2 regions of the Brevibacillus sp. MER 51 genome follow, and region 2 is predicted to be linked to the other one. Evidence: a T-box and tRNA genes for the amino acid it is inferred to sense, from the RefSeq annotation. Region 2 holds a T-box; the other holds one or more tRNA genes.
The links. A T-box is a leader RNA that pairs with one kind of tRNA and senses whether it is charged. The one in region 2 lies ahead of ileS (isoleucine--tRNA ligase), so its partner is inferred to be a tRNA-Ile.

Region 1: it encodes a tRNA-Ile, which carries the amino acid that the T-box ahead of ileS (isoleucine--tRNA ligase) is inferred to sense. The anticodon was not compared.

The regions. Positions count from the first base shown of each region.
Region 1 covers NZ_JAMAUS010000007.1:649-16,565, reverse strand. The annotation lists gene mnmG (tRNA uridine-5-carboxymethylaminomethyl(34) synthesis enzyme MnmG) at 1-1,790, opposite strand, end outside; gene mnmE (tRNA uridine-5-carboxymethylaminomethyl(34) synthesis GTPase MnmE) at 1,806-3,182, opposite strand; gene jag (RNA-binding cell elongation regulator Jag/EloR) at 3,475-4,104, opposite strand; gene yidC (membrane protein insertase YidC) at 4,101-4,859, opposite strand; gene yidD (membrane protein insertion efficiency factor YidD) at 4,898-5,122, opposite strand; gene rnpA (ribonuclease P protein component) at 5,127-5,507, opposite strand; gene M3630_RS16005 (nucleotidyltransferase domain-containing protein) at 5,593-6,564, opposite strand; gene rpmH (50S ribosomal protein L34) at 6,726-6,860, opposite strand; gene dnaA (chromosomal replication initiator protein DnaA) at 7,444-8,805, shown strand; gene dnaN (DNA polymerase III subunit beta) at 9,012-10,151, shown strand; gene yaaA (S4 domain-containing protein YaaA) at 10,184-10,399, shown strand; gene recF (DNA replication/repair protein RecF) at 10,416-11,534, shown strand; gene remB (extracellular matrix regulator RemB) at 11,546-11,833, shown strand; gene gyrB (DNA topoisomerase (ATP-hydrolyzing) subunit B) at 11,833-13,758, shown strand; tRNA gene M3630_RS15965 (tRNA-Ile) at 13,977-14,053, shown strand; tRNA gene M3630_RS15960 (tRNA-Ala) at 14,101-14,176, shown strand; tRNA gene M3630_RS15955 (tRNA-Asn) at 14,194-14,269, shown strand; tRNA gene M3630_RS15950 (tRNA-Glu) at 14,277-14,350, shown strand; tRNA gene M3630_RS15945 (tRNA-Val) at 14,438-14,513, shown strand; tRNA gene M3630_RS15940 (tRNA-Asp) at 14,539-14,615, shown strand; tRNA gene M3630_RS15935 (tRNA-Phe) at 14,651-14,726, shown strand; tRNA gene M3630_RS15930 (tRNA-Thr) at 14,741-14,816, shown strand; tRNA gene M3630_RS15925 (tRNA-Tyr) at 14,864-14,948, shown strand; tRNA gene M3630_RS15920 (tRNA-Gln) at 14,967-15,041, shown strand; tRNA gene M3630_RS15915 (tRNA-Lys) at 15,050-15,125, shown strand; tRNA gene M3630_RS15910 (tRNA-Leu) at 15,158-15,244, shown strand; tRNA gene M3630_RS15905 (tRNA-Gly) at 15,253-15,328, shown strand; tRNA gene M3630_RS15900 (tRNA-Arg) at 15,335-15,408, shown strand; tRNA gene M3630_RS15895 (tRNA-Pro) at 15,441-15,517, shown strand; tRNA gene M3630_RS15890 (tRNA-Leu) at 15,534-15,615, shown strand; tRNA gene M3630_RS15885 (tRNA-Gly) at 15,623-15,696, shown strand; tRNA gene M3630_RS15880 (tRNA-Ser) at 15,705-15,793, shown strand; tRNA gene M3630_RS15875 (tRNA-Met) at 15,819-15,895, shown strand; tRNA gene M3630_RS15870 (tRNA-Trp) at 15,897-15,917, shown strand, end outside.
Region 2 covers NZ_JAMAUS010000020.1:51,049-66,965, reverse strand. The annotation lists gene M3630_RS27275 (quinone oxidoreductase family protein) at 1-410, shown strand, start outside; gene M3630_RS27270 (GNAT family N-acetyltransferase) at 479-958, shown strand; gene M3630_RS27265 (RrF2 family transcriptional regulator) at 1,195-1,632, shown strand; gene M3630_RS27260 (IDEAL domain-containing protein) at 1,695-2,084, shown strand; gene M3630_RS27255 (thioredoxin family protein) at 2,113-2,676, shown strand; gene M3630_RS27250 (MFS transporter) at 2,713-3,912, shown strand; gene M3630_RS27245 (vWA domain-containing protein) at 4,070-5,455, shown strand; T-box leader at 5,521-5,780, shown strand; gene ileS (isoleucine--tRNA ligase) at 5,850-8,930, shown strand; partial or broken gene M3630_RS27235 (immunity protein Imm33 domain-containing protein) at 8,999-9,070, opposite strand; gene M3630_RS27230 (TetR/AcrR family transcriptional regulator) at 9,150-9,725, shown strand; gene M3630_RS27225 (efflux RND transporter periplasmic adaptor subunit) at 9,807-11,054, shown strand; gene M3630_RS27220 (efflux RND transporter permease subunit) at 11,051-14,149, shown strand; gene M3630_RS27215 (Gfo/Idh/MocA family protein) at 14,234-15,208, shown strand; gene M3630_RS27210 (TetR/AcrR family transcriptional regulator) at 15,279-15,869, opposite strand.

The DNA.
Region 1 (15,917 bases), on a different contig from region 2:
ATTTTGGTCATATTGTCGCGGGATTCCTTGGACAAACCGGAGATTTGGTGGTAGTCAATATCTGTTGGGATGCGGCGCTCCTCCATTTTTTTCATCCGCTCTACTTGTTGCAATGACTTTTTGATGTAGCCATCGTATTTAATCTGGATTTCAACCTGTTCCGTTACATCCTCTGGCAGTGCTTCGGGTGCAGGGACCATTTGAGCAATGTGGCTGTAGTTGATTTCCGGACGACGCAGCAATTGAGCCAGCTCGATGACATCTGTCAGTTCAGGGGAGCCTGCGTTGCGCAAAACCTCTTGAACATGTGCCATTTCAGGACGTACACGCGTGTTTGCCACACGTTCTTTTTCTTGCTCAATCAGCGCGCGTTTTTGGTTAAATCGCTGGTAGCGCTCATCGCTAATCAGACCAATTTCATGGCCGATATCTGTCAGGCGCAAGTCCGCATTGTCATGACGCAGCAGCAAGCGATATTCTGCACGAGAAGTAAGCAAACGATAAGGTTCATGCGTTCCTTTCGTAACCAGGTCGTCAATCAAAACGCCGATGTACGCCTCTTCTCGTCCCAAAATGACGGGTGGTTTTCCTTGAACGCGGCGTGCTGCGTTAATCCCTGCCATGAGACCTTGACCCGCTGCTTCTTCATAACCAGAGGTACCATTGATTTGTCCTGCTGTAAACAAGCCAGGCAAGATTTTGGCTTCCAAAGAAGGCCAGAGCTGCGTCGGCACGATTGAATCATACTCAATCGCATAGCCAGGACGCATCATTTTGACTTCTTCCATTCCAGCCATGGAGCGCAGCATAGACAGCTGAACATCCTCCGGCAAGCTGGTCGACAAGCCTTGTACATACATTTCTTCGGTATTGCGTCCTTCTGGCTCCAAGAAAATTTGGTGACGCGGCTTATCATTAAAACGAACTACCTTATCTTCAATCGAAGGGCAATAACGCGGGCCGGTTCCTTCAATCATTCCCGAATACATAGGGGCACGATGCAGATTGCTATTAATGAGTCCATGAGTTTCTTCATTTGTATATGTCAGCCAGCAAGGCAGCTGGTCCATAATAAATTCCGTTGTTTCATAAGAAAAGGCGCGCGGTACCGGATCACCAGGCTGAATCTCCATTTTGGAGAAATCCACACTGCTGCTATGAACACGCGGTGGCGTCCCCGTCTTGAAACGTGTCATTTCAAAACCGAGTTCCTTCAAATGATGTGCCAGACGAATGGACGGACGCATGTTGTTCGGTCCACTTTCGTATTGAAGATCCCCGAGGATGATCTTTCCGCGCAAATAGGTTCCGGTCGTCAATACAACGGATTTGGCCATGTATCGCGCTCCAGTTTGTGTGATAACCCCTTCACAAACTCCATCGTTTACGATCAGCTCTTCCACCATCGCTTGACGCAGGATCAGATTCGGAGTATTTTCAATCGTTTTCTTCATTTCATGCTGATACGCAAATTTGTCTGCTTGCGCGCGCAAGGCATGCACTGCAGGTCCTTTCCCTGTATTCAGCATCCGCATTTGGATATGGGTTTTGTCGGTATTGCGTCCCATTTCTCCACCAAGCGCGTCCAATTCGCGTACGACGTGGCCTTTTGCCGGACCACCTACGGAAGGATTACATGGCATGTACGCCACAGCGTCCAGGTTGATCGTCAACAGCAATGTACTGCAGCCCATACGTGCAGCCGCCAATGCCGCTTCCGCACCGGCATGACCCGCACCAATGACAATGACGTCAAAAGAGCCCGCTTCATATGCAGGTACAACGTTCATTTTTTATCCTCCTAATCACTTACCCAGACAGAACTGGGAGAAAATCTGGTCAATCAAATCCTCGCCGACGCTTTCTCCAATGACTTCACCAAGCAGCTCCCACGACTTTTTAATGTCGATCTGAATCATGTCTACTGGCATCAAATCATCGATTCCACCCAGCGCTTCATCTATGGCTCGTTCCGCCTGACGAAGCAGTTGAATATGTCTAGCGTTGCTCACATAGGTCAAGTCATCCTGCTGCACACGACCACTGAAGAATATCTCCCCAATCGCCTGCTCCAGAAGATCGATCCCCGTTTCCTCACGCGCTGACGTCATAATCAACGGCTGCTGAGGGAAATGACGCTTGATCTCTTCCAAATCCACTTTTTGTGGCAGATCGAATTTATTAACAATCACAATAACATGGAACCCTTTAGCCGCTTCAAAAATCGCGTAATCATCAGCAGAGAGAGGCTCGTTGTAGTTGATCACGAGCAACACAAGGTCAGCCTTTTGCAGCAGCTGTCTGGACTTCTCTACTCCGATTTTCTCCACGATGTCCTCTGTATCGCGAATTCCTGCGGTATCGATGAGTCGCAAAGGAACCCCGCGCACATTGACATACTCTTCGATGACATCGCGTGTCGTTCCCGCAACGTCAGTCACAATCGCCTTTTCCTCTTGGACCAGACTATTTAATAGAGAGGATTTCCCTACATTCGGACGCCCAATAATCGCGGTCGACAAGCCCTCACGCAAAATTTTTCCTTGCTGTGCGGTCTGCAACAGTCGCTGGATTTCACCTTTAACCTCCAGGCACTTTCCTCGCAAGAAATTTTGTGTAAACTCCTCGACATCATGCTCTGGATAGTCCAATGTTACTTCTATATGGGCCATAGCTTCAATCAAGTTTTGGCGCAGCTGCCGAATGAGCCTGGACAGCTTCCCTTCGACTTGATTCAATGCGACCTTCATCGCTCTGTCTGTCTTCGCCCGGATCAAATCAATGACGGCCTCAGCCTGAGACAGATCGACACGTCCATTTAAGAACGCACGCTTCGTAAACTCACCAGGCTCCGCCAATCTTGCTCCATTATCCAAGATTAACTCCAGAACCTTTTCAACGGAAACAATTCCTCCGTGACAGTTGACCTCCACTACATCCTCCCTCGTAAATGTACGGGGAGCCTTCATTACGGAAACCAGTACCTCTTCCACTCGTTCACCTGTGTTTGGCTCATACAAGTGCCCATAATGGATCGTATGGCTGTCCACAGTGGACAACCGCTGCTTTCCTTTATATATCTTATCCACAACTTCGATCGCTTCCGTACCACTTACCCGGATCACGGCAATACCGCCTTCACCCATCGGTGTTGCGACCGCCGCTATTGTATCGAATTTCATGCTGTTCACCTCAAGCTTTCCACTCTTACAAGTCAGCCACTAACTTACTAGCATAACAGATCGTCTGGAAAAATTCCAAAAGAAAGTGCAGCCAATCCATCTATATGCCCAAACACCCAATAGGAAAAAGCAACCCTCTCTCCAAGGTTGCCGTCCATTTTGGTTATCCACAGTATAATCATTTTCGCAAATCCTCAACCATTTGGTCAATTATCCACAGTGGACAACTTTTTGAGAGAGATTATTCAATATGTCGTCGCTTGCTTCCTTACATTCAGGCAAAAAAAGAAGCCTAGCGAGAGGCTTCTTTCGGTGCAATCACGATATAACGATTTGGCTCGTCTCCTTCACTGAAGGTAACCACATCCGCTCTCTTTTGCAAGAAGGCGTGGATTACTTTCCGTTCAGCAGCAGACATTGGTTCCAGACGTACATCCCGTTTGGTCGATAACGCTTTTTTCGCCACACGATCTGCGAGCTGCTCCAATGTTTCCTTGCGACGCAGCCTGTAATTTTCGGCATCCAGAGTGATACGTACATGTTTGTCCGCATGACGGTTCGCTACGACGTTTACGAGATACTGTAATGAATCAAGAGTTTGTCCCCTGCGGCCAATAATGATTCCCAGATTGGTTCCCTGGATGTCAAACAGCATGCCTTCTTCATTTGTACGCGTCTCCACTTTGGCATTCACCTTCATGTTCGACAAAACGTCTTGAAGAAAGTCACGTCCCTGTGCAACCGGATCAAAGTGAAATTCTACTTGCACTTTAGCGTCCTTTGCCCCAATCAGTCCAAACAACCCTCTGCTTGGTTCCTCCAGAACTTGGATCGTTGCCCGCTCACGCGGCACTCCCAATTCCAGTAAAGCTTTTTGCACAGCATCGTCGATCGTTTTTGCCGTAGCTACCACCTTTTTCACTTGGAGGCTCCCCCCTTAGGAGTTGGCATATTTCCTTTGTCACGATACAGGAAGTAGGTTTGTACAATGGTAAACAGGTTACCGTATACCCAGTACAGAGACAGCGCTGATGGCAATGTGACAGCAATCGCCAAAATCATCAGCGGCATCATGACGATCATCATTTGCATTTGTGGATTCCCTTGTGTTGCCTGACCCATCATCTTGGACTGCAGGTACGTCGTAATCGCCGCAATGATTGGCAAGATGTAGTACGGGTCCTTTTGTCCCAGCGTCAGCCACATGAACGTTTGCGAATTAATCTCGGTTGTACGGATAATCGCATGGTAGAACGCGATCAAAATCGGCATTTGTACCAACATTGGCAAGCATCCAGCCAACGGGTTGACACCGCTCTTCTGGAACAAAGCCATGGTTTCCGCTTGCGCTTTTTGAGGATCATTTTTGTACTTGTCACGGATTTTTTGCATCTCCGGTTGAATCTCTTGCATTTTCTTGGAGCTCTTGATTTGCTTGACCATCAATGGAAGCACAATGATTCGAATGATGATCGTTGCAACCAGGATACCCAGACCGTAGTTGTTTCCGAGTATCAATGCGCTCTCTTTAATTAGCCAGGACAGTGGATAGACAAAATACTTGTCCCAAATGCCGGTTGCGTCAGGGCCAATTGGTGCTGCAGCTTGGGGGTTACAGCCCGACAAAACTAGAACCAGCATAGTCAGCATAAGAATGCTGAGTGTACGTCTACTCAAGGGTGATCCTCCTTTTCCCCGCTTCAATTGAGGTAATCTTATTTGTGCTGATCCGGGACTGGATCATACCCGCCCGGGTGGAACGGATGGCATTTCAAGATGCGACGAAGGGCCAACCAGCCTCCCCTCCACGCTCCAAATCGGCGAATCGACTCGATTGCGTAGTGAGAACAGGTGGGCGCGAATCTGCATGAAGGTGGTTTATACGGAGAAATCATCAGTTGGTATCCCCGAATCAACCAAACCATGATCTTCACCATCATCGTTTCACCCTCTTTTTCCATCTCTTTTTCCATTATGTACGGGTGCCTGTTTGATCACTTTGGCTCGCTTCATCACATGTAACAGAGATTGCTCAATGGCTTCAAGCGTCATCGCTTCCACACCCGGACGGGCGATGATGACGAGATCGAGACCGACTGGAATATCAGACTCCATTCGAGCTACTGCTTCGCGTATAAGCCGCTTGACTCTATTGCGGACAACAGCATTGCCAATTTTTTTACTGACGGAAATTCCAGCACGAAAAGCCGCTTGTCCCTCTTGCTTTGCTGAATACAAGACAAACTGCTTATTAGCAGCAGAACTTCCTCGTTGAAACACAGCTTGGAATTGCTCATTTTTTTTGAGCCGGTGTGAACGATGCAAGGTAAACAACCCCTAACATCACAATTATAGTAGAAAACGTAAACAGCATCTACCAGTATATCCTTGTTTCGTCCACTTTTTTCCCCTAACAGTCAATTTCCGCGATGATTTCTGCACTGGCATGACGTAAATGAGCGAGCAATGGCCCATCCGCTTGGAAAAAGCCCAATTTTTGAAGGGACAAGGAAAGCTCGGCAGGCAGATCCGCCCAATGATTTTCCAGCCATTCATCAGAATCCACACTTTGATATAACCAGATCGCCTCTGAAAATAATAAAAACCCGGCCATATCAAGCTGATTTCTCTCCTGCAATCTCTGAACCTTCCTCTTTACTAACCAATCATTTTCAGTCGCCAGTACAAACTCGATCCCCTCATTTATTGACCGTAGATGGGCCCGATAGTCCGCCAATACCATGAGTGCATCCTGTACATCCTGAATACCCCGGTATGTCTCCTGAAAAAAGCCATCCATACCGTCCGACCGTCCTGCTTTCTGAACCAACTGATACAACTGTGCATCACTCAATGAATCCCCCTGGAAGACGGCACTCATTTGCAACGCCCCTATCCATCCTGCCCATGCAGCCAAATAAGCGGAGTAAGGAAAGCCTTCCCTTAAGGCAGCCTGCGCCTCTTCATGGAACGAATCTACCTCCGCTTTTGCCTGTGCAAACATTTTCTCTTTTCCAGCCGGGGAATCCATATAGGCACACATGTCATTCATCCAGGAAGTGAAACGATCCTCCGGGTCTAGCATCACCTTTGCTTCCTTTAAGTAACGCCATGCCCACGGATTCTCGTATACTTCTTCATCTGTAGGAGCAGATTGAACCTGCAGCTGTATTACATGACCTCTAAACAAACGATTTTCACAGGAAAGATCATCTTCTCCCTCCACAAAGATGTGTAAATCAAGGTCGCTGTATGCGTCCGCTTCTCCCCTCCCGACAGATCCACCAGCATAGGCACATACCAAGCTGGCTAGAGGCCATTCATCAAGAAACTCTCGCGCCAACGATACAAAAAAGTCGGTTACATCCTTGCTTTGCTCCATCGGCCTCCTCCTGTCTCTTCAATAAATAGTAGGATTTTCGGTAGCTAGGTAACGATTATCCCTCAAAAGGTTTCCACATCGGAGAGAGCCTTCCTCTTTTTATAAGAACAAAGAATTTTCAGACATATGTAGGCAAACAAAAAGGCCACTGAAAGTGTGGCCTAAGCGGAAAGAACTTTTCTACCTCTTTGACGACGAGCAGCCAAAATTTTACGGCCATTTTTTGTGCTCATGCGCTTACGGAATCCATGATCCTTTTTGCGCTTGCGGTTGTTAGGATTGAAAGATGGTTTCATTACGTATACACCTCCGTCTTGCAAAGACATTCTTTTGCATTATAAGAACATATGCCTAAAAAGTCAAGCAACAGTGGAATTTCATTACCAAGGAAAATATCCCCATAAAACTATTTCCCGGGTCTGTGGATATCATTTTATCCACAAAAACAGCTTTCGACAAGTTTATCTACAGCTTGTACACAAAATATAGGGATGTGAATATGTGGCGAGTACCAGAAGTTGTGTTTGTGGATAAGTATGAAAAAACCATTGATACCACGCTTTATATCTGTTATTATGTTTTTGTTTTGAAGCGTGAATAACTCCGATACGTGAATCGGTTTTTCCACAGGGTGTGGATAAGTTTGTGGACAGATTCTTTCCTATGTGTATGTCGTTACTCACAGGATTGAGGATAACCGTCTGCTTTTTTTCACTTCTACGAGCGGAATCCCTATATTTCGACTTTTTTTATCCACAGTCGTTACATACGGCTGTGTTGACAATTAAGTCACAACATAGCAGGTTTTTGCACTTTTTCTCGATCATGATGGATCGGTCTTCATCAATTTTTCGGATGGCCCAGAGGGAGGGATTCTGGTTGGATGCAGCGATTAGCGAACTATGGCGCAAAGTACTCGCCAAGATAGAAAAATCGCTAAGCAAACCCAGTTTTGATACCTGGCTGAAGGCGACAAAGGCAACTACTTTAGAAGAAGATGCACTGATTGTCGTCGCACCAAACGACTTTGCTCGTGATTGGCTAGAAACCAGGTACGCACAACTGATTACCGATACACTATATGAAGTGACGGGTATCAATATGAAAGTAAAGTTCGTCGCGATGCAAAATCCTGATGCGGCTTTTGCCGACGAACAACCTGCCCCACGGGTGAAAATGAGCGAACCGCCAACAGTCGCGGATGACCAGCCACCCAGTATCTTAAATCCCAAATACACCTTTGACACGTTTGTCATCGGCTCAGGGAATCGATTCGCTCACGCCGCATCACTTGCGGTTGCTGAAGCTCCTGCGAAAGCTTACAATCCCCTCTTCATTTACGGAGGAGTCGGACTTGGCAAAACCCACTTAATGCATGCAATTGGCCATTATGTCATTCAGCACAACCCATCGGCGAAAGTGGTCTATTTGTCGTCTGAGAAATTCACCAATGAATTCATCAACTCTATTCGTGATAACAAAGCCGTCGAATTCCGCAATAAATACCGGAGTGTTGACGTTCTTTTAATTGATGACATTCAGTTTTTGGCAGGCAAAGAGTCGACACAAGAAGAGTTTTTCCATACGTTCAATGCCTTGCATGAAGAAAGCAAACAAATCATCATCTCCTCCGATCGGCCTCCTAAGGAGATCCCGACACTGGAGGATCGCCTCCGCTCACGCTTCGAATGGGGGCTGATTACTGATATTCAGCCGCCAGACCTCGAAACGCGGATTGCGATTTTGCGCAAAAAGGCGAAAGCAGAAAATCTCGATATCCCTAATGAGGTAATGGCGTACATTGCCAACCAGATCGACAGCAACATCCGCGAGCTGGAAGGCGCACTGATTCGTGTCGTTGCCTACTCCTCCTTGATTAATCGCGATATCGACACGCAGCTGGCAGCGGAAGCACTGAAAGACATTATTCCTTCCTCCCGCCCACGCGTGATTACCATTATGGACATCCAACGAACGGTCGGAGAAGCGTTCAGCCTGAAACTAGAAGATTTCAAGGCGAAAAAACGGACAAAAACCGTCGCTTTCCCCCGTCAGATTGCGATGTATCTCTCCAGAGAGCTGACGGATGCCTCCTTGCCGAAAATCGGTGATGAATTTGGCGGCCGTGACCATACGACAGTCATCCATGCCCATGAGAAAATCTCTCGTGCACTGGCAAATGACCCTCATATGCAAACAACCATTCAGTCGCTCATTGAAAAGTTAAAAGCAAACCATTAAACCTGTGCATAACGCAAAAAGCCTATACACAACTTACCCACATGTGTATAGGCTCTCTTTTACGTAATGGACCCACATATCCACAAATCCACAGGCCCTATTACTACTTCTGTTAAAAAGATTTATCCTAATAAGTTATGATAAAGGCGCAGCCATTATGCAGATTCCAACCAAAATAATGGCGCCGGAGAGGGAGGCTCACGTCGATGCATATTACCGTTCAGCGTGAAAAGCTGTCGAACGCCGTATCGCATGTTAGCAAAGCAGTTTCTAGCAGAACTACGATTCCAATTTTGACCGGGATTAAAATCAAAACGGATGATGAAGGTTTGACACTGACAGCAAGCGATTCTGATGTGTCTATTGAAGTTCAGATCCCGATGGAAGAAGCCGGAGAATGGGGAGTTACCGTACATCAACCTGGTAGCATTGTGTTGACTGCACGTATTTTTAGTGAAATCGTACGCAAACTGCCAAGCAATGAAATCGATATTCAAGTGGATGATCGTCTCGTAACCAAAATTCGTTCCGGACAAGCTGAGTTCACCATTAACGGAATGGATGCCAGCGAATATCCACAGCTGCCGCATCTGGAAGAAGATAAAGTCTTCAGTGTTCCCTGTGATTTACTGAAGGCAATGATTCGTCAGACTGTTTTTGGTGTTTCCACTTCCGAGATGCGTCCGATCTTGACCGGTTTAATGTGGTCGCTTGATCAAGGCAAATTGCGTTTTGTGGCAACCGACAGCCATCGCTTGGCTAGTCGTACCGCAATGGTCGAATGCCCAGAGGATCTTTCTTTCCACAACGTGGTTGTTCCGGGTAAAAGCTGCAATGAATTGGTAAAAATATTAGATGACGACCAAAATCTCGCGGATATCGTTGTTGCGGACAATCAAATCCTGGTGAAGTCCAAGCATATCCTGTTCTATTCCCGTCTCTTGGAAGGAACCTATCCGGACACGACCAGAATTATTCCACAAGGAAGCAAAACGGAGATCACTGTGAGCACCAAGGAGTTTTTGCAATCCATCGAGCGCGCTTCCTTGTTGAGCCGCGAAGGCAAATCGAACGTAGTCAAGCTCGTTACGATGCCTGATGGAACCGTCGAAATTACGTCCAATGCACCTGAGATCGGGAAAGTAACGGACATTTTGATGCCAAAAGCAATGAATGGCGAAGAATTGAAAATTTCCTTCAACGCCAAATACATGATCGATGCGCTGCGTGCAATCGATAGCGCAGAAATCAAAGCGAGCTTTAGCGGCCCGATGAGTCCATTTGTGATTCGTCCGACCGATCATGACTGGATGCTCCATTTGATTTTGCCGGTTCGTACGTACTAAAATGTTTTTACGTAAAAGAAAGGAGCCAAGCCATGCGTGAGGTTTCCATAAGCACAGACTATATTGCTCTCGGCCAATTTTTGAAGCTGGCTGAAATCATTGACACGGGGGGAATGGCCAAAGCTTTTTTGGCTGAGGTTCCGATCCAGATTAATGGAGAGCTGGACAACAGACGTGGACGCAAGCTATATCCTGGCGATGAAGTGGCGATTGAAGGCTATGGTCGCTATCAAGTGGTACGCCCCTGAGAGGAGAGCGTGATTCTTGTTTCTCAAGAACCTGTCGCTAACCAATTATCGCAACTACGAAACGATGTCCCTGTCGTTTGACGGTCCCATCCAGTTGTTTATTGGCAACAACGCTCAAGGGAAAACGAATGCTCTCGAATCGATCTATGTTTTGGCACTCGCCAAATCCCACCGAACGCCCCGCGACAAGGAGCTAATTTCCTGGGATGCCGATTATGCCACGATCCGTAGCGATGTTCTTCGTCGCTACGGTTCTGTTCGTTTAGAGCTGCAGTTGACAACCAAGGGAAAGCGGGCCAAAATCAACGGAATGGAACAGCAGAAGCTGAGTGCCTATGTGGGGGCATTGAATGTCGTCATGTTTGCACCCGAGGATCTTTCCATTGTCAAAGGCGCACCTGCCCAGCGCAGACGCTTCATCGATATGGAAATCGGTCAGGTTTCACCTACGTATCTTTATTATTTGAGCAATTACAACAAAGTGCTGGCCCAGCGAAATCAGCTTTTAAAGGATTTGGCCATGAAAAAAAGTAACTCGCTGGAAATGCTGGCAATTTGGAATACCCAATTAGCCGATTTAGCGGTAAAATTGTTACGGAAGCGTTTTGAGTTCATTCGGAAGCTGGAGAAGTGGGCACAGGAAATCCACACTGGCATTACCGATGGCAGGGAAAGACTTTCTTTGCATTACGTTAACTCATCGCCCGTTACAGAAGAGATGACGATAGATCAAGCTGTAGATAAAATGCTTGCTGCCTACGAAGAGGTTCGCGACCGGGAAATCATGCGGGGGAACACCCTTATTGGGCCACACCGTGATGATTTTTCACTTAAAGTGAACAACATGGATGTGCAAACGTATGGTTCCCAGGGACAGCAACGCACCAGTGCGCTGTCCATTAAATTGGCCGAAATTGAGCTGATTAAAGAAGAAGTGGGAGAATACCCCGTTCTGTTGTTGGATGATGTCTTGTCAGAGTTGGATGAACATCGGCAAACATTGCTGCTCGAAACCATTCAGGATCGAGTACAGACGTTTGTAAGTACCACAGGTGTGGAAGGCTTAAAGCATCAGGTTCTCCAGCAAGCCTCTCGTTTTTACGTGAGGGAAGGGAAAATCTCCGGAGAAAGGTAGGGGGTACAGGGATGTTTATTCACATTGGTGGAGATACTGTGGTGAGCACGAAGGAAGTTATTTCCATCCTCGATCATCAGACTGTGAAATCCTCAAAAATCAATAAAGCGTTCTTACTTGAAAAAAGTAAAACAGTTGTTGACCATAGTGAGGAAGAAACGAAGTCTTATGTAATCACCCAGAACGCCATTTACTGTTCACCTATTTCTTCTCTGACGCTGAAGCGACGCGCTCAGTTCGTGGACAGCTTGGATCAGTTTCCCTTTGTACAAGCTGAAGTGGAGGAGTTGACAGAGTAGTGGATCAAGTGACGACGAAAGATACAAACTACGATGCGAGTCAGATTCAGGTACTGGAAGGGTTAGAGGCAGTTCGGAAACGTCCCGGCATGTACATCGGGTCGACCAGCAGCCGAGGTTTGCATCACCTGGTATGGGAGATTGTCGACAATGCCATTGACGAGGCGCTGGCCGGTTATTGCGACGAGATCTTGGTGGTCATTCATCCAGACAACTCCGTATCTGTAACCGATAACGGTCGAGGAATCCCGACTGGCATTCATGAAAAGACCGGGAAATCCACTGTTGAAACCGTTTTGACTGTATTGCACGCCGGTGGTAAATTCGGCGGTGGCGGATACAAAGTGTCCGGTGGTCTTCACGGGGTCGGTAGCTCGGTAGTGAACGCGCTATCCGAATGGATGGAAGTCGAGGTTAAACAAAATAACCAGATATACTACATGCGCTTTACAGTAGGCGCACCGGATGCCGATCTTGCTGTCGTAGGCGAGACCGATGAAACGGGAACAAAAGTAACCTTCAAGCCCGACCCGACTATTTTTACCGAAACAACTGTATTTGAGTACGAGATTTTGCAAAAACGTATTCGCGAGCTGGCGTTCCTGAACAAAGGATTGCGCATTACGCTGAAGGATACACGCCCAGATCAGCAGAAGGAAGAGTCCTTCCACTACGAGGGCGGTATCATCCAGTTCGTAGAATACTTGAATAAAAACCGGGAAGCCCTGCATGATGATGTGATTTATTGCGAAGGGGAAAAAGAAGGTCTTGTCGTGGAGGTTGCCCTTCAGTACAACGACAGCTATGTGAGCAACATCTACTCTTTTGCCAATAACATCAATACGCATGAGGGGGGTACTCACGAAACCGGATTTAAAACAGCTCTTACGCGTGTTATCAACGACTACAGCCGCAAGTTTAACTTCCTGAAGGAAAAGGATCCGAATCTTTCCGGGGACGATGTGCGTGAAGGTATTACCGCGATTATCTCCGTAAAAATTCAAGAGCCTCAGTTTGAAGGACAAACAAAAACGAAGCTGGGCAACTCGGAAGCGCGTAGCATTACCGAGTCTGTCTTTGGTGACCGTTTTAACACCTTTATGGAAGAAAATCCGGGTGTAGCCAAAAAAGTTGTGGAAAAAGCGCTCATGGCATCTCGTGCCCGTGAGGCAGCTCGAAAAGCACGTGAAATGACTCGTCGCAAGAGTGCCCTGGAAGTAAGTGCTTTGCCGGGTAAACTGGCGGACTGCTCTTCCAAGGACGCATCCGAATCTGAACTGTTCATTGTAGAGGGTGACTCTGCGGGCGGTTCTGCAAAGATGGGACGCGATCGTCATTTCCAAGCCATTCTTCCTCTTCGCGGGAAGGTATTGAACGTAGAAAAAGCACGTTTGGACAAAATTCTCGGCAACAACGAGATCCGTGCTATTATTACGGCTTTGGGAACAGGTGTCGGTGAAGACTTTGATATTTCAAAGGCACGCTACCATAAAGTCGTTATTATGACGGACGCCGACGTCGACGGATCGCATATCCGTACGCTTCTGCTGACGTTCTTCTTCCGTTACATGAAACAGTTGATCGAAGCGGGGTATATTTATATTGCGCAGCCGCCTCTTTACAGCATCAAGCAAGGGAAGACGCTGCACTATGCTTATACCGACAAGCAGCGTGATGAGGTTCTCGCTACCTTGAAGGCACAACCGAAGCCAAACGTCCAACGCTATAAAGGACTAGGTGAGATGAACGCGGATCAATTGTGGGAGACTACAATGGACCCAGAAGTTCGTACGTTGCTTCAGGTAGATCTCCAGGATGCTATGGATGCCGATATGGTGTTTGAGACACTGATGGGTGACGAAGTAGAGCCTCGCAGGGAGTTTATTGAACAATACGCAGCAAATGTACGCGATCTTGATATTTAATTGCGACGAAGAAAAGCTTGTCCTTTACCGGGCAAGCTTTTTTCTTAATGAAAATTTAAAAACACATTTGAAATATATGATGAACTGACTTATAATAGATTGTGCTTTTGTTAAACTCGTCTTTCACAAAAAAGTTCACCCACGCAATAAAAAAATATCAAATTTTCTATTGCAATGAACTTAAAAGTGTGATAGATTAAAGTTCCGGAAGTAATTACGGGCCTATAGCTCAGTTGGTTAGAGCGCACGCCTGATAAGCGTGAGGTCGGCTGTTCGAGTCAGCCTAGGCCCACCACCACTTACATAGCTGGCATGGCAACTGTGTCATGAAAGCATTAGAATGGGGCTGTAGCTCAGTTGGGAGAGCGCCTGCCTTGCAAGCAGGAGGTCATCGGTTCGATCCCGTTCAGCTCCACCATTCTAAAACATCATCATTCCTCGGTAGCTCAGTTGGTAGAGCAATCGGCTGTTAACCGATCGGTCGGCGGTTCGAGTCCGTCCCGAGGAGCCATTCAAATGGCCCGTTGGTGAAGCGGTTTAACACAGCAGCCTTTCACGCTGTCATTCAGGGGTTCGAATCCCCTACGGGTCACCTAGCAAAACGCCCTGATAATAAGGGGCCCCAACAAAGTACTCGGAATATGCTTCAAAGCATTGACGTCACTTTGTTGGGAATAGCGGAGGCTTAGCTCAGCTGGGAGAGCATCTGCCTTACAAGCAGAGGGTCGGCGGTTCGATCCCGTCAGCCTCCACCACTTTTAACAACTGAATGTTTTACATGGAGCTGTGGTGAAGTTGGAGTTCACGCCGGTCTGTCACACCGGAGGTCGCGGGTTCGAGTCCCGTCAGCTCCGCCATTTTTCTCAAGCGATGGCGAAACAATTACGCTTGAGGCTCGGTAGCTCAGTCGGTAGAGCAGAGGACTGAAAATCCTCGTGTCGGCGGTTCGATTCCGTCCCGAGCCACCATTTATACCAAGCACGCCGGTATAGCTCAATTGGTAGAGCACCTGACTTGTAATCAGGGGGTTGTGGGTTCAAGTCCTATTGCCGGCACCACTTTTTCTTTGAAAGCTGAATAAGGTTTGCTTTTGAAGGACAAGCTTGGGGAGATAGTGAAGTGGCTAAACACGGCAGACTGTAAATCTGCTCCCTCCGGGTTCGGCGGTTCGAATCCGTCTCTCCCCACCATCTTTACTTCATGGCTATTGGGGTATAGCCAAGCGGTAAGGCAACGGACTTTGACTCCGTCATTCCTAGGTTCAAATCCTAGTACCCCAGCCATTTTTCGAGAGCCATTAGCTCAGTTGGTAGAGCATCTGACTTTTAATCAGAGGGTCGAAGGTTCGAGTCCTTCATGGCTCACCAGTTTTTAAAAAGCGAGAGATTGAATTTTAAATGCGGTCGTGGCGGAATTGGCAGACGCGCTAGATTCAGGTTCTAGTGGTGGCAACACCGTGGAGGTTCAAGTCCTCTCGACCGCACCAATAAATATGCGGACGTAGCTCAATTGGTAGAGCGTCGCCTTGCCAAGGCGAAGGTCGAGGGTTCGAGACCCTTCGTCCGCTCCATAACATGTGCCCTTAGCTCAGCTGGATAGAGCGTTTGACTACGAATCAAAAGGTCGGGAGTTCGAATCTCTCAGGGCACGCATCTTCATTTTAAAAAGTGAAGAACGATAATCGGGAAGTAGCTCAGCTTGGTAGAGTACTTGGCTTGGGACCAAGGGGTCGCAGGTTCGAATCCTGTCTTCCCGACCATGTTTCAAATGAATATGCCGGTGTGGCGGAATGGCAGACGCGCGCGACTCAAAATCGTGAGGGAAACCGTGGGGGTTCAAGTCCCTTCACCGGCACCATATTCAAGCGGGTGTAGTTCAATGGTAGAACTCCAGCCTTCCAAGCTGGTCGCGTGGGTTCGATTCCCATCACCCGCTCCATATTTTGCGGAGGGATACCGAAGTGGTCATAACGGGGCGGTCTTGAAAACCGTTAGAGTGCAAGCTCACGGGGGTTCGAATCCCTCTCCCTCCGCCACTTCTTTTTATTACGAGATAATCATGGCGGCGTAGCTCAGATGGCTAGAGCGTTCGGTTCATACCCGAAAGGTCGGGGGTTCGATCCCCTCCACCGCTACCATAGGGGCATAGTTTAACGGTAG
Region 2 (15,917 bases):
ATGATCGCGAATGTTTTGTGGAAAAGGTACACACGCTGACGGATGGTGCGGGAGCCGATGTCATTTTGGATTCGATTTCCGGAACGGTGAGCGAGCGTAGTCTTGAGTGCCTCGCCTGGTACGGCCGACTTGTCCATTTTGGCAATGCCAGCGGCGAAATCGGTCAGATCAAGACAATCGATTTGCACGCAAGCTGCCGCTCTGTTTTAGGCTTCAGCTTTGGTACGACACGCAAGCTACGCCCACACTTGTTGCAGGATACAGCCAAGCAAGTTTTGGACTATTTGGCGAATGGACAGCTGAACATCAAGATCGGCAAGCATTTTGCATTGGAAGAAGCAGCGAGCGCTCACGCGTGGGTAGAGAGCAGGGCGAGTACGGGAAAAGTATTGCTGGATGTCCGCTCGTAAAGATGTGGAGCCCCCTGCTGATTCACAAGCAGGGGGTTTCGCTTTATCAATTTCAAGAGGTGAATGCTATGCAGATGATTTCAACAAGTGAACTGGACAAAAACGTCATCACTGAATTTTTCATCAAACACTGGGGAAGTCCGCAAATGGTCATCTCCAGTGGTGTCTTCCAATGCGATGTGCTGGATGGCTACGCAGTGAAGGGAGAAGATGGAGCAATCGAGGGGTTTATTTCCTATGTTCTCGAAGATCAGGAATGCGAAATCATTTCCTTGGACAGTGTGATCGAAAACAAAGGAATCGGTACCGCACTTCTCAATCAGGTAGAGCAGACCGCCAAAGAAAAAGGCTGCCACCGCATGAAGCTCGTCACCACCAACGATAACCTGCACGCCATGGGCTTTTACCAAAAGAGAGGCTATCAGCTTCATGAGCTGTACATCAATGCCGTGGACAAGGCGCGTCAAATCAAACCAGAAATCCCCCTGATCGCAGACAATGGCATCCCAATCCGCGATGAAATCCTTTTTATAAAAAAACTTATTTAAAAAAGCCTCGCAGAAGCAATAGCTGTCCGAAAAGCGAAGGTACATGTTTGGAAGGAGACCGCCCGAACGTAGTGAGGAAAAAAGGCGACTGGAAAACATGTGCCTTCGCTTCCCCCGACCACCGAAAATAAAAAACCTCCCGTTTTTTTAAAAAAGTTTGCCCCCACACAATTGTTGACATTCGTAACTGTACGAATTATTATTACAGTACTCTTCGCAAGGAGGCCGTCTGTGACGTGAATAGTGAATTTACCATAGCTGTTCACAGCTTGGCTTTGTTGGCTCATATCCCAGAGCATATGGCAAGCAGTGAGCTCATCGCAAAAAATGTATGTACGAATCCTGCCAGAATTCGCAAAATCTTGAGCATTCTGCGTAAGAACGGGTTTGTGAAGACGAAAGAGGGAATTGGCGGCGGTTATATCCTCGCATGCGATCCGAATGAGGTCACCTTGGCCGAGATATATCGTTCGATCTCGAATGGTACACTGAAGCCACACTGGTGTTCGGGAGATCCGCAGGAAGCGTGTCAGGTTTCTGCGAATATGCACGGGGTCATGGATCAGATTTTTACCGAAGCGGAGATGTACTTTACAAAGTATTTGGAACAAATAACGATCCAAACCGTATTAGATAAAGTCCGTCATGGCTGTCAGGAGAATTCGCAACAGTAACCATACAAATTTTTAACATGGAAACTGTAATGATTTCCGTTACAATTAGGAGGTGCACGAAAATGAATCGAGATGAGTTATTGGAAGTCGGAGATTGGGTATTGGGCAAAACCAAATTCGGAGAGTTAGTTCAAGGCTTCGTCGAAACAGATGATTCATTGCGAGGTACCGCAAAAGTATATGTGGTTCAATGCGACAACGAAGAGACGATCGGCAAGCAGGTGGTGATTCCGAGACAGTGGATGGAACGCATTCCGGTAGGCTCTTTTGATGATGAGGAGCATATGCATGATTTGATCGACCTCGCCCTCGCAACCAAGGATAGAGAGTGGTTTATGGATCTGACTGCCAAGGCAAGCACCATGAAACAGGCGTCAGGGAAAGAAACCCGCAAAACAAGAAGCTCTTCCATTCGCAATCGCTTGGGAACTTCCGCTATTTGGGAGCAATAATTTTCAACATACAGGAGGAGTACGGAGTATGTCTAACGTGAACCAGAACAGTTGGTTTGAAAAAGGAATGAGCTTTGCCGCGTACAAAGAAAGCATGAACGTCAACAAAGAAGAGCTGTCCCGTGTGTATGATCAGCTCACATTTACGGATGAGGATCTGGCAGTCTGGAAGGATCTCTCCCAGCGCAATTGGAAAGGGGTCGTGCTGACCGCAGACTGGTGTGGGGATGCTTCCTTGTGTGTTCCTGTCATTCAGCGAATTGCCGAGGAAAGCAATATCGAATTGCGCTTTCTCATCCGCGACGAAAATTTGGAGTTGATGGACCAATACCTGACCAATGGCACAGCACGTGCAATTCCGATCTTTATTTTCCTCGACCAGGATGGATACGAGGCAAAAGTTTGGGGTCCGCGTTCGCCAGAGGTGCAGGAAATGATTACGACTGCCCGTGCAGGATTGCCGGCTGCAGACGCTCCAGATTTTGAGGAAAAGCAAAAGGAGTTGTACCGCAACTTCAAGCAAAAGATATCTACAGACCCTGCCATTTGGCGCACGGTGATTGAAAGCGTAAAAGCGAAGCTGCAAGGCTAAAAAGAAAATCTAAATGGATAGGAATGGATAAATAATATGAGTAAACAAGAGAATAGTCAGCGACCGATTCTCTTCCTGATGATCAACATGTTTATCGCCATGCTGGGAATTGGCTTGATTATTCCGATTTTGCCCGAATTTCTCAAAGAGTTCGGCGCGGGTGGGGAGACGGCTGGATACTTGGTGGCGGCTTTTGGTGTAACTCAATTTCTTTTTTCTCCGATTGCCGGGGAATGGTCAGATAAGTACGGTAGAAAAATCATGATTGTATCGGGACTCGTCCTGTTTACGATCTCCAATCTGGTTTTTGCCTTGGCAGAACAGACATGGGTGCTCTACCTTTCTCGTCTGATCGGCGGGATCGGGGCAGCAGCGATGATTCCGTCCATGCTGGCGTATGTAGCGGACATTACGACAGAGGATAAACGTGGAAAAGGACTGGGGATGCTCGGAGCCGCCATGTCGCTCGGATTTGTTATCGGACCTGGTATTGGCGGATTTTTGGCGGAGCTTGGTCTGCGTATGCCGTTCTACATTTCCGCGGCAGTTGGTGCGGTAGCCACACTCGGTTCCATCTTTTTCTTGTCAGAATCCCTTCCGAAAGAAAAGCAGCTCGCGGCGCGAAACGCCAAAGACAAACAGGAAAACATCTTCGTACAACTCGGCAAGTCGTTTCAATCGTCGTACTTCATTATGCTGGTGCTGGTCTTTACGATGACGTTTGGCTTGGCGAACTTCGAAGTCATCTTCCCGCTGTTCGTCGATGCAAAGTTCGCTTATACTCCGCGTGATATATCCATCATTATCACAGTAGGTGCTCTTGCCGGTACGATTGTTCAGGCAGCGCTGATCGGCAAGCTCATTACTCGTTTTGGCGAGAAAAAACTCATTAACGTGACGTTCTTCTTGTCTGCTGTATCGATGGTGATGATGCTATTGTCCGGTAACTTCTGGTATATGCTGATTATGACGGTTATCTTCTTTACCCTGACGTCGATTATGCGTCCTGCAATCAACACGCTGATCTCCAAGCGAGCGGGGGATGAACAGGGCTTCGTTGCAGGGATGAACAATGCCTACATGAGTCTGGGGAATATTTTTGGCCCAGCAGTGGCGGGTACGTTGTACGGGGTTCATTTGAACGCACCGTATTTGTTCGGCGCGATTATCCTGGTTCTCAGCTTGTTCTTGTCGCAGGTGGAAAGCCGTCGCAGTGTGAAAAGGGCAGTGGCCTAATAATTTTTGAAAGAGGAAAAGAGTAGCGCAAAGTGTGGAAACGCTTTGTGTTGCTCTTTTTTGCATTATAGGAAAAACGACCTGCATCTTTTATAATTTGTTCGAATTGGAATGATTTAGCATAATGTAGGGTGGAGTAAGAGGAGGGGGAAGCTTTTTGAAGAAATGGGCATCGTTTATTGTGTTTCTTACGCTAGTGATGACGGGCTGTACAGACTCTGATTCTGGGCAAAAAGACACTGCTGCGACACAACAAACCGCGAACTTGCAGGAGCAGACGAAAACGCCTGATCAGACAACTTCAGATACATCCACACAAACGCAGGCCAGAGAGCCACTGCCGCCTGTCAAGCGCGAGTTGACGGCATTTGAGCTCGCATTGGCAAACCAGGTGGTTGGAACCTATGCTGGCGAGAATTACGATGAAGAGAAGGTCAAAAAAGAATTGGATAAGCTCCCAGCTACACTCACATCGGAGCAATATCTCGAGGAGCTGCTGAAATTACTCGGAGAGGATTATCGCCCGTTCGTTCTCACGTTTGCCAATTTTGATTCCAGCGTAGACGTTCACTTGCAGCGGCCGACAGAGGAGATTACCTTGCCGGATACGCAAAAAACGCATTTTGCCTTGCTGATTGATGCGAGTGGCAGCATGAAAGGAAAAGTCGGCAAAAAAACGAAGATGGAGGCAGCCCGAGAGGCGATAGACCAATTCGCGTCTGTCCTTCCGAAAAACGCGACGATTTCTTTACGGGTATATGGTCATAAAGGAAGCGGCAGTGAGCAAGACAAAGCATTATCATGCGCCAGCACAGAGACATTTTATTCGGAGACAGGCTATCAGAAGGAATCGTTTCAACAAGCATTGGGCAAAGTACAACCAGCAGGCTGGACACCGATTGCTAAAGCGCTGCAAGCCGTGCAAGAAGATATTCCAGCCGGGACAAACGAAACATTCGTGTACGTGGTGAGCGACGGGATCGAAACGTGCGGAGGAAATCCCGTAGAAGCAGCCAAAGCACTGAATCAGTCGAGCATAAAGACCGTGGTGAACATTATCGGTTTTGACGTTGATAACGAAGGGCAGCGTATGCTCAAGCAAGTGGCGGATGCGGGAGCGGGGACATACATAACCGTGCAGGATGAAGAAGCTTTGAAAAAGCACCTTCGGGGCGAATACGACAAGCTCAAGCAGGCTTGGTATGCGTGGAAGGAAAATGCCAAAGAAGACGCACTCAGTCAAAAAGAAGCGAAGAAAAAACTCGCGGAAGATACCAAGGAAAAAGTAAAAGCGTTGGTGGAGGAAGAAAAACAAAGATTGCTGGACGCCAGGGAATATTTGAAAAAGAGATTTAACGGAAAAGGCGGAATTATGGATACGGATAGCGCCATTATCGACCGGAAGCAGGAAATATGGCGATACGCTGTGGATACAGGAAATGGGTTATGGAGAGATTCTGTTGACAATGGCAATCAGGAGTGGCGTGAAGTCATTGAGGAAGGACAACAAGGGGTTAGGGACGCAAACGATAAAAAACCTTGAGGGAAACTCGCTTCCTTGACATTTTCTTGAAAGCAGTGTAAAAAGAGTATACGAATAGAACACCAACAAATTCATTGACGAGAAAGAGTAAGCTAATCCCCTTGTTCCCCAGAGAGTTGGCCCTAGTGCTGAAAGCCAACGTTCAAGACTTAGCCGAAAATCCTCTCCGAGAAGGAAAGCTGAAGCATTTTGGAGTAAGCTGACCCGGAATCCCACCGTTACAAGGGACGCGTATGATGGTACGTAGTAGAGGTGCCGAAATGACATGCTTGCATGAAGATTTCGGAACAAGGGTGGTATCGCGAGATCAAATCTCGTCCCTTAGGGGGCGGGATTTTTTTGCGTTCTATGAACCTACACTTCTACGAAAACGACAGAAGAAGGAGTGTACATGATGAGGAAAGTAGACGTAAAAGAAAAAGCAAGGACACGAGAGTTACGCGTTTTGGATCAGTGGAGGAAAGACGATACATTCCGCAAGTCGATGGACAATCGGCTGGGAAAGCCAAACTTCGTTTTTTATGAAGGTCCTCCGACTGCCAACGGACAGCCGCATATCGGTCACGTGCTCGGACGGGTCATCAAGGATTTTATCGGACGCTACAAAACGATGTCTGGCTACCGTGTCGTCCGCAAAGCAGGCTGGGATACACATGGTCTCCCGGTGGAGCTTGGGGTGGAAAAGCGACTTGGTATTTCCGGCAAGCAGGAAATCGAAAACTACGGGGTGGCCAAATTCGTCGAGGAGTGCAAAAACAGTGTCTTTGAATACGAAAAACAATGGCGCGAACTGACAGAAGGAATCGCATACTGGACAGATATGGAGCATCCATACGTCACCTTGACCAACGATTACATCGAAAGCGTCTGGCATATCCTTTCTGACATTCATAAAAAAGAACTGCTGTACAAAGGGCATCGTGTCAGTCCATATTGCCCGGATTGCCAGACGACACTCAGCTCCCATGAAGTGGCGCAAGGCTATGAAGACGTGAAGGATTTGAGTGCGACGGTCAAATTCAAAAGCAAGGCAAGCGACGACATCTTCCTCGCGTGGACGACGACACCATGGACACTTCCAGCCAACGTGGCATTGACTGTTAACAAAGAGCTCGATTACGTGCGGGTGAGGCACAAGGAAGAAGTGTACATTGTAGCAAAAAATCTCGCGGAGAAAGTCTTCAAGGAAGACTACGAGGTTTTGTCCACGCACAAAGGCGCAGAATGGGTCGGAACCCCGTATGAGCCGCCTTTTGGCTATATCCAGGTAAACCATGGGCATATCGTCGTCGATGCAGACTATGTCAGTGATACGAGCGGAACGGGTATCGTGCATACTGCTCCAGCGCACGGGGAGGATGACTATCGCACGACCCGTCAGCATGGGCTTGATTTCGTGAACGTCGTGAATTTGGCTGGTCGCTATACCGATCAAATCTCGGATTTCGCAGGTCGCTTCGTGAAGGACTGCGACGTCGATATCGTCAAAGACTTGTCGCATCGCGGTCTGCTGTTTTCCAAGGAGCGCTACGAGCATAGCTATCCGTTTTGCTGGCGGTGTAAATCACCACTGCTCTACTACGCAATGGAGAGCTGGTTCATCAAAACGACAGCGATCAAGGATCAGCTAATCGAAAACAACAGCAAGATCGACTGGTATCCGGGTCACTTACGCGAAGGGCGCTTCGGGAAATTCCTCGAAGAGCTTGTAGACTGGAATATTAGCCGCAATCGGTATTGGGGGACGCCGCTCAATCTATGGCTTTGTCAGGATTGTGGCAGCGAATATGCGCCAGGCAGTGTAAAAGAGTTGCGTGAGAAATCTGTGGCACCAATCGACGAAAAGCTGGAGCTGCACAAGCCGTTTGTGGATGAGGTGAAGCTGCGCTGCTCTTGCGGCGGTACGATGGAGCGGACACCTGAGGTCATCGATGTGTGGTTCGACAGCGGTTCGATGCCGTTTGCTCAGTACCATCATCCATTCGGAGACGAAAAGGTATTCGAGGAGCAGTACCCTGCCGACATCATTTCGGAGGGAATCGACCAGACACGGGGTTGGTTCTTCAGCTTGTTGGCAGTCTCTACCCTGTATAACGGAAAAGCACCCTACAAGGCGGTCATCTCTACCGGTCACGTTTTGGATGAACACGGTCAGAAGATGTCCAAAAGCAAAGGAAACGGGATCGATCCGTGGGAGGTAATCGAGGAGTTCGGTGCAGATGCGTTCCGGTGGGCGCTTTTGTCTGACAGTGCGCCGTGGAGTAGCAAGCGGTTCTCGAAGCGAATCGTCGCCGAGGCGAAGTACAAAGTGATCGATAAGATCCATAACACGCATGATTTTTATTCGTTATACGCCTTGATCGATGCATTCAAGCCAGAAGAGCATCCAACGCAACCATCTGTGAACAAGCTGGATCGTTGGATATTTTCCCGCTTGAATACCACCTTGCAGCACGTGGTAAAAGGTCTGGAAACCTACGATTTCATGAATCCGGCAGGGCATATCGAAACGTTCATCGACGAGTTGAGCAACTGGTACATCCGCCGTTCGCGGGATCGTTTCTGGAGTAGCGGGATGACGCCTGACAAAGTATCTGCTTACCAGACCCTGCGGGAAGTGTTACTGACGCTGGCGAAGATGATCGCACCATACGCGCCGCTGATCGCAGAAGATATGTATGGCAATCTGGGAGGAGAGGGCAGTGTTCATTTGACTGACTATCCGAAAGTGAACACAGAAGCAATCGACGAAACCCTTGAGCGGGACATGGAAACGGCTCGACATATCGTGGAGCTGGCGCGAAATGTTCGCAACGAAACTGGACTCAAGACCAGACAGCCTCTGTCCGAGCTGATCGTAACGATGGAGCAGCCATTTAACCTCGAGCGATTTGCTGGCATTATCCAAGACGAGATCAATGTCAAAAACATTCGGGTAGAGCAAAGCGACAGCAGCTTCGTGACGTATCATTTCAAGCTCAACCTGCAGGTAGCCGGGAAAAAATACGGCAAGCTCGTTGGGCCCATCCAAGGGTATCTAAAAGAATTGGACGCAGCCGATACACAGAAGGCAGTGGACAATGGCTACTTGGATGTGGAGGTCGCAGGCGAGAGTATGCGGATTACGCTAGATGAGCTGCTCGTGGAAAAGCAAGGGAAGCAAGGCTTCTCTTCTGCATCCGGCTATCAGCTCCATGTGGCACTGAATACGACACTGACAGAAGAGCTTGAGCAAGAAGGCTTGGTTCGTGAAGTCATCCGTGTCATACAGGATGCACGCAAAAAGCTGGATTTACCCATCGATAAACGTGTCCAGCTCACACTGGATGTAGACGATGAGCTACGAGTAGCATTGGAGCGTTTTGATCATGTTTTGCGTGAAAGTGTACTCGTTTCGGATGTGACGTTTGCGAAAATAGCAGATAGGGAGAAAGTTTCGTTCGGTGACAGAACATTTGGCTTGCACATTGGGTAACGAAGCAGTTGGATAAAGAAACAGCTAGGGAACATGGTTACTACACCGGTTCTCTAGCTGTTTTGTAATAATTCTGGGTCAAACCAAACATCCTCATAATCGCCCGCAACCAAAAATCTCCAGCCAACAGGTAATCCAAGCAAGTGCTATTTGACACCCCAGCAATATGTATACTATAATTTCTTCCAGAATGAAAATTCATTCCGCACGAGAGGGGTCATGAACTTGTCTGAAACCAAGCGCGAATTAATCTTGGATGCAGCGCTCGATTTGTTTGTAGATCGCGGTTTTGATGGGACGACCGTTCCGATGATCTCCGAAAAGGCAGGGGTCGGTGCAGGTACCATCTATCGTTATTTCGAAAACAAAGAAGCGCTCGTCAATACGCTGTTTCAAGAATGTGTGGGGGAGCTGCTTGAGACAATCAATGATGGTTATCCTCGCACATCTGATGACTTACGTGAGCAATTTCGGCATATTGCGAATCAGGTGATTCGCTACGCCAAAAAGAATTTGAACGCCTTGCTGTTTCTGGATTCCCATACAAACGGTCACTACCTGGACGAAGCCAGCCGCGAAGCATACATGAAGCTGCGAACATTTTTATGCGAATTCATTGAACGGGGACAAAAAAATAAGGTTATCCGTCCATTGCCAGCGGATGCATTGATTGCGATTATGGACGGGGCATTCATCGCATTGAACAAGTGCATCAAGGCTGGCGAAATCGAAGAAACCCCGGAATTGCTTGCCGGTGTAGAGGAAGCTTGCTGGGATGCGATCAGAATTCATTAATTCTGATCCTTCTTTTGAACAATTCGGAATGAATATTCATTCCGGGATACTTTTCTATAAAGCAATAGGAGTGAGGCCTACATGAATAAGACGGGAAGAAAAGTGGTGGGGATGTTGCTGATCATCTCCCTTGCAGTGATTGGGACGGCTTGCAATCAGATGAAGCAGTTAACGGAAAGCGAAGTCCAAGCCGAGGCCAAAATTGTGGAAGCGGAGCCGGTCGAGCTGAAAAGCTTCCGATCGAGCAGTGAACTGTCAGGGACACTTGCGCCTATCGAAGAGACGACTGTTTCTTTTGAAGTAGCCGGGGAAATCAAATCATTGCCATACAAAGAAGGAGATGTTGTCAAGAAGGGAGAAGTGCTCGCCCGCCTCAATGCTACAGACTACTCTCTCCAGTTGGCATTGGCAAACGCTGAGATGCATGGTGCGAGCGCCGAGCTTTCCAAAGTAAAAAACGGAGCCCGGGAACAAGAAGTTCAGCAAGCGAAAGTAGCGGTCGAAGCGAAGAAAATCTCTCGGGATCAAGCACAGAAAGACTATCAGCGCATGGAACAGCTCTATAAAAATGGGGCGATCTCCGAAACCGAATTTGAAAATGCCAAGAATGCCTTTGAACTAGCAGATAAAGATTATGCAGAAGCGCAAGAGACGTATTCGCTAGTGATAGAAGGCGCTCGGACTGAGGATATCAGCGCGACAAATGCCAGCTACCAAGGGGCGATGGTCACTCGCGATCAGGCTGCAGCTACTTTGGCAAAAACGGAAGTGAAAGCACCTATTCAAGGAACAGTGCTAGCGAAAATGGCTGATGTTGGGCAACTCGCAAGTTCAGGGGCTCCTGTCTATCGAATCGGCAACATCCAACAGTTGAAAACAGTCTTGCCTGTACCGGACAAGGACATCTCAGCGTGGAAGGTGGGAGATGAGGTCGAGATTCGTTTGTATGAAGACAAACGAATCGGAAAGGTTACGACGATTTATCCGGCGACGAACGAGCAGACGGGCACGATTAGCGTGGAAGTCGTCATTGATAACACCAAAAAAGATTGGTTTGCAGGGCAAGTCATCAGCGCAAAGCGAACCTTGTCTCAAAAGAAAGGCATTTTTGTCCCTGCCAAAACCGTTTTTAGCCGTGGTTCTGAGCCTTACGTTTTTTTGCTAGCGGATGGAAAAGCGATCAAGACCACTGTCACGATTGGCCAGTATGTTGACAATCATTTGGAAATTACTGCTGGCTTGCAAGCAGGCGACATGTTGATTACGAAAGGTGCTGATCGTTTGCTTGGCGGGGACTCTGTCACCGTGAAAGGAGGCAATCAGCCATGATCGAGTTTTTCATCAACAAGCGCAAAATCACCCTCGTTTTCTTTTCGATGCTCGTGCTGATTGGTATGTTCATCTCAGTTACGCTTCCGAAGCAAGAGCAACCAGACATTATCGTCAGCATGGCTACCATTACCACCGTGTATCCGGGAGCGACTCCTGAAAAGGTGGAGCAGACAGTCACGAAGAAGCTGGAAGAAAAAATCAACGAGGTGCAAGGAGTCAAATCCATTAGTTCGGAGTCCCGATCAGGTGTATCCATTATCAACGTGCGAACAGAGAATGACGTTGAACCAAAAACGGTGTTTGAAGATGTACGGAAAAAGGTAAAGGATGCCGAGGCCGATTTACCCGATGAAGCAGAGCAGCCCATCATCAATGATGACATGAGCCGGACTTTCATCCAGACCTTTCAAATCACAGCCAACTCTTTTGAAGAAATCCTCCAATTACGCGATATGCTTGATCTATGGAAGGATCAGCTTCGAACCGTGCCAGGCGTATCCGATGTTTCGATCCAAGGATTGCCGGAGCAGGAAGTAAAGGTCGCGGTCGATGCACAGAAGCTGCAACAATACGGCATTTCCTGGGCGCAAGTCATCCATGCTGTCCAAACGAAAAACGAAACAACACCCCTAGGTGATGTCAATATTGATACGCGAAAATATCAGCTCACATTACCAGTCAGCTATGAAGTAGCGACTTTTGAAAAGGTAGTCGTGACACGTACGCAGGAAGGAATGCCCGTCTATTTGAAGGATATTGCCACCATTTCCGACAGTACCAAACGGGTGGAGTATCGAACCTATTACAACGGGAAGCCTGCTGCGACCATTAGCATCAACGCTGAGCTGGGAAGCGATGTTCCAGCTGTGCAAAAAGCGGTGGATACGAGGCTTGCCACGTTGGAAAAGAGTCTCCCGGCGTGGGCGAAAAAAGAGCCTGTGTTTTTGCAAGTGGATCGAATCGACAGTATTTTTTCCGAATTGTATCTGGAAATGATCATTGCGATCATAGCCGTACTTTTTATTTGCATCCTTGGTTTGAATGTAACGACATCCTTGATGGTTGCATTGGCGATCCCCATCTCTTTGGCAGCTGGGATGGTGATTCTGCCCTTCTTTGGCATTACGCTCAATCAAATGACCGTATTCGGGCTCATCATTGTTCTCGGTATTTTGGTAGACGATGCAGTGGTGGTAAATGACAACATCGAGCGCAGATTATCTGTTTTGGGCGAGGATCCGTACACGGCTGCTGTAGCCGGGACGAAGGAAGTGGCCATCTCCATTGTCACTGCTACCCTTGCTACCATCTCTGCGTTTGGGCCGATCATGTTTCTGCCTGGTGATGCTGGTCAGTTTATTTTTCCGGTACCGCTCATTATCATTTTTACGATGGCGGCCTCGATGTTCATGTCACTTACGATCATTCCGATTTACCGGGAATGGAACGAGCGAAGGAACAAGAAACGGAGCAAAGCAGAGACGGACTACCGTAAGCCAGCGGGCTTATTAGGCAAACAAATCGATGCATTGACGAATTGGTATGGCGATCGTGTTCTGAAAGCCATGTTGAAACATCCGCTGAAAACAGGAGTGAGCGGAGTACTGATTGCCACTGCTATCTACGGACTCGCTGCGGTTGTTCCTGTTCAGCTTTTCCCTGATGATGACAGGCCACAGATGGTTGTGAATATAACGACGCCGATTGGCGGCAATTTACAGGAAACGGATCGAATTGCCCTGGGTGTTTCCAAATGGATCGCGAAACAGGCACACATTCAAAAGGTTGCATCTTTCGTAGGTGGCAATGCGCCACAGATGATGCCCTCAGCACCGCCGGTTGGTACAGGTGAACATGTAGCGCAATTGATCGTTACCTTTGACAATCACAAAATGGATGCGCGAAAGGTGCTGGCGCCGTGGTCGGAGCAGTTTAAGAGGATGTATCCAGAAGCCAACATCATTCCGTACAGCGTAAAGGCGGGGATGTATTCTGGTAACCCGGTTGGAATTCGGGTGTATGGGGATGATCTGCAACAGCTGTACGCGATCTCTGAGCAAATCAAGCAGCTCATCATGGAGTCAAAAGGAACGTACAACATCAACGACACGCTCGGAAATGAACAGTACTCCCTTCAATTCCATGTGAATCGAGAAAAGATGGACAAGGAGCTGATCAACGAAGCGGATTTGACCAGAACGTTGCGTTTGATCAGCCAAGGCATTCCAATGGGACAATTTGACAATGGGAGAAACTTGATCGATATTACGCTGGTAGCCGATCAGCCGGGAATGACGACAGAGCAAGTCTTCGCGCAACTCACGGTTCCGAATGCACGTGGGCAGCTTATTCCGGTTTCGCAAATTGCAGAAATGAAGCCGGATTTATCGATGCAGAGTATTCCTCGTTACAATATGTCCCGTAGTGTCACGATCACGAGTGATGTCCGAGATCGGACGGCTGCAGACGTGATGAGCGAAATAACAGCGAAAATGGAGCAATTGGAATTGCCAGACGGGTATGGCTGGAATGTAACAGGTGAAACAGAGGAGGAGTCGGAAGTTTTGCTCGATTTGGGTGTGCTTGCGATTGTGGCGGTCTTTCTCATCTTTTTGCTGATCGTGCTGCAGTTTAACTCGTTGTCTATTCCTGTCTTGGTCATGAGTACAGTCTACCTCGCCATCGCGGGCAGCTTGATCGGGCTATTTATCACTTCCACACCGATTGGATTCATGACAGTAGCAGGCTTTATCGCATTGGCGGGTATCGTCGTTCGCAACGGGATCGTACTAATCGAGTTTATTGAGGAAGCGAGGCATCAAGGCGTCTCTCTGAACGATGCAGTCATCAGGGCGGGGAAAGCAAGGTTGCGCCCGATTTTACTGACGACCTTTGCCGCAGTAGCCGGTCTGTCACCGATGGCGATTACGGGAAGCGTGCTGTTTCAGCCGCTCGCCATTACGATCATTTCTGGCTTACTGTTCTCGATGCTACTTACGCTGATTGTTGTTCCTTCTCTCTATACAGTCATAGCCATCCAGAAGGAGAAAAAGCGGGTAAAAAAGGAAGCGCAGAAGCAGCTGACAATCTGAGCTTTTCAGAAGGAATGTTCAGATCAATGGAGAAAGGGGTAGGGGCACGAAGACGAACCTTCACCAGGAAGTGAGGAAATGCAGATGGACCAAGTGAAATGGAACGTTGGAGTTATTGGCGCAGGCGTTATGGGCGAGCGCATGATGAACGCGATCCGTACCCACGAAAAATTTCGAGTAGCCGCAGTCAGTGATGTATCTTCGGAAAGAGCACAGGAAGCCGCGCAAAAGTCCGGCGATGTGCCTTGGTACACAGATTATAAGGAACTATTGAAAAAGGTAGAACTGGACGTCATCTATTTGGCGGTTCCTCCCAAGTTCCATCATGCGATTGCCTTGGATGTACTGGCGCATAAAAAGCATTTGCTCTGCGAAAAGCCATTGGCTAATTCATTGACAGAAGCGCAAGAAATGTTGGAAGCAGCAAATGACGCAGGGGTTGTCCATGCGATGAACTTCCCGCTCTACTATCAAGGTGTTTTTCCTGAGATCTCCCGCAGACTCAGAGAAATCGGAGATGTCCGCCGTATCGATATCCTGACGCATTTCCACCAGTGGCCGCGTCCATGGCAGCAAACACCCTGGCTGGCTGGTCGTGAGCAAGGCGGTTTCATCCGTGAAGTGCTCCCTCATTTCACTCACCTGACTTACGCGCTCTTCGGAGACCTGCATGTAGTTCGCTCAGAGGTAGACTATCCAGCAGATCCTGCGCTATGCGAGACTGGTGTATCGGCCTTCCTGCGTCTGACAGATGGTACCCCGGTTACGATCAATGGCTTGGCGGGTATCGCGCACGAGGAGCATTTGGATTATCGCGTGTACGGGTCAAAAGGGACGTTGAGCGTCGTGAACTGGAGTAATCTGCTTGTGGGTGGATACGGCGAAGCGCTCGTTCCGGCTGAAGTTCCACAGCAAGACCGTCTCACCCTGTTGTTGGATGAGCTGTCCGTTGCGATGAACGGTGGGGATGCCAGACTGGTTACGTTTGAGACAGGTGTGAAAGTACAGCAGGTGTTGGAAGCATTACTCGGACATGAAAAAGTACACTACATCAAATAGAAATTAGTCCACGAAAAAAGAGCAGGTAGGCAGGGGGAGCACATCCCCTCCGACTGCTCTTTTCTTTTTGCTAGGGCTTGTATGTCTGTAAAAGCTGCTCTATATGCTTGATGGCAAAATGGACATGCTTGTTATCCCGGGTGAGTCTGCTTGCCATGATGGCTCCTTCAATGGAAGAAAAGATAAACGAAGCGATGGCTTCTGCGTCCATGTCAGAACGAAATTCTCCCTGGGCAATTCCTTCTTCCAGCAATCCCTGCATGAACGAAACGACCTCTTGGTAAGCGGTGACAGCATAATCGCGAAGAACAGGGAACGAATGGTCACTTTCGACGGCTGTGTTGAGAAGCGGGCAGCCACCTTGGAGCGGGGGATTGTTTACCGCATCAGAATACACCGTTGCCATGGCTACGATTTTTGCAGTGGCCGTGTCCTGTTTTTCTAGCGCAGCCGCAAAATGTTCCTGTAACACTTCCCCCGCATATTTGAAGGCCTCTATTGCTATTTCATCTTTACTGGCAAAGCCTCTGTAGAGGGCACCTTTGGTAAGTCCCGTGGCATCCATGATGTCTTGCATGGAGGTTCCTGTATATCCGTTTTGATTAAACAGCTCTGCTGACTTCTGGATAATATGCAGCTTTGTTTTTTCGCCTTTTCGCATCGCGATAGTCCTTTCATTCCGGCCAACACGGTCTATATTCGTCCAAGT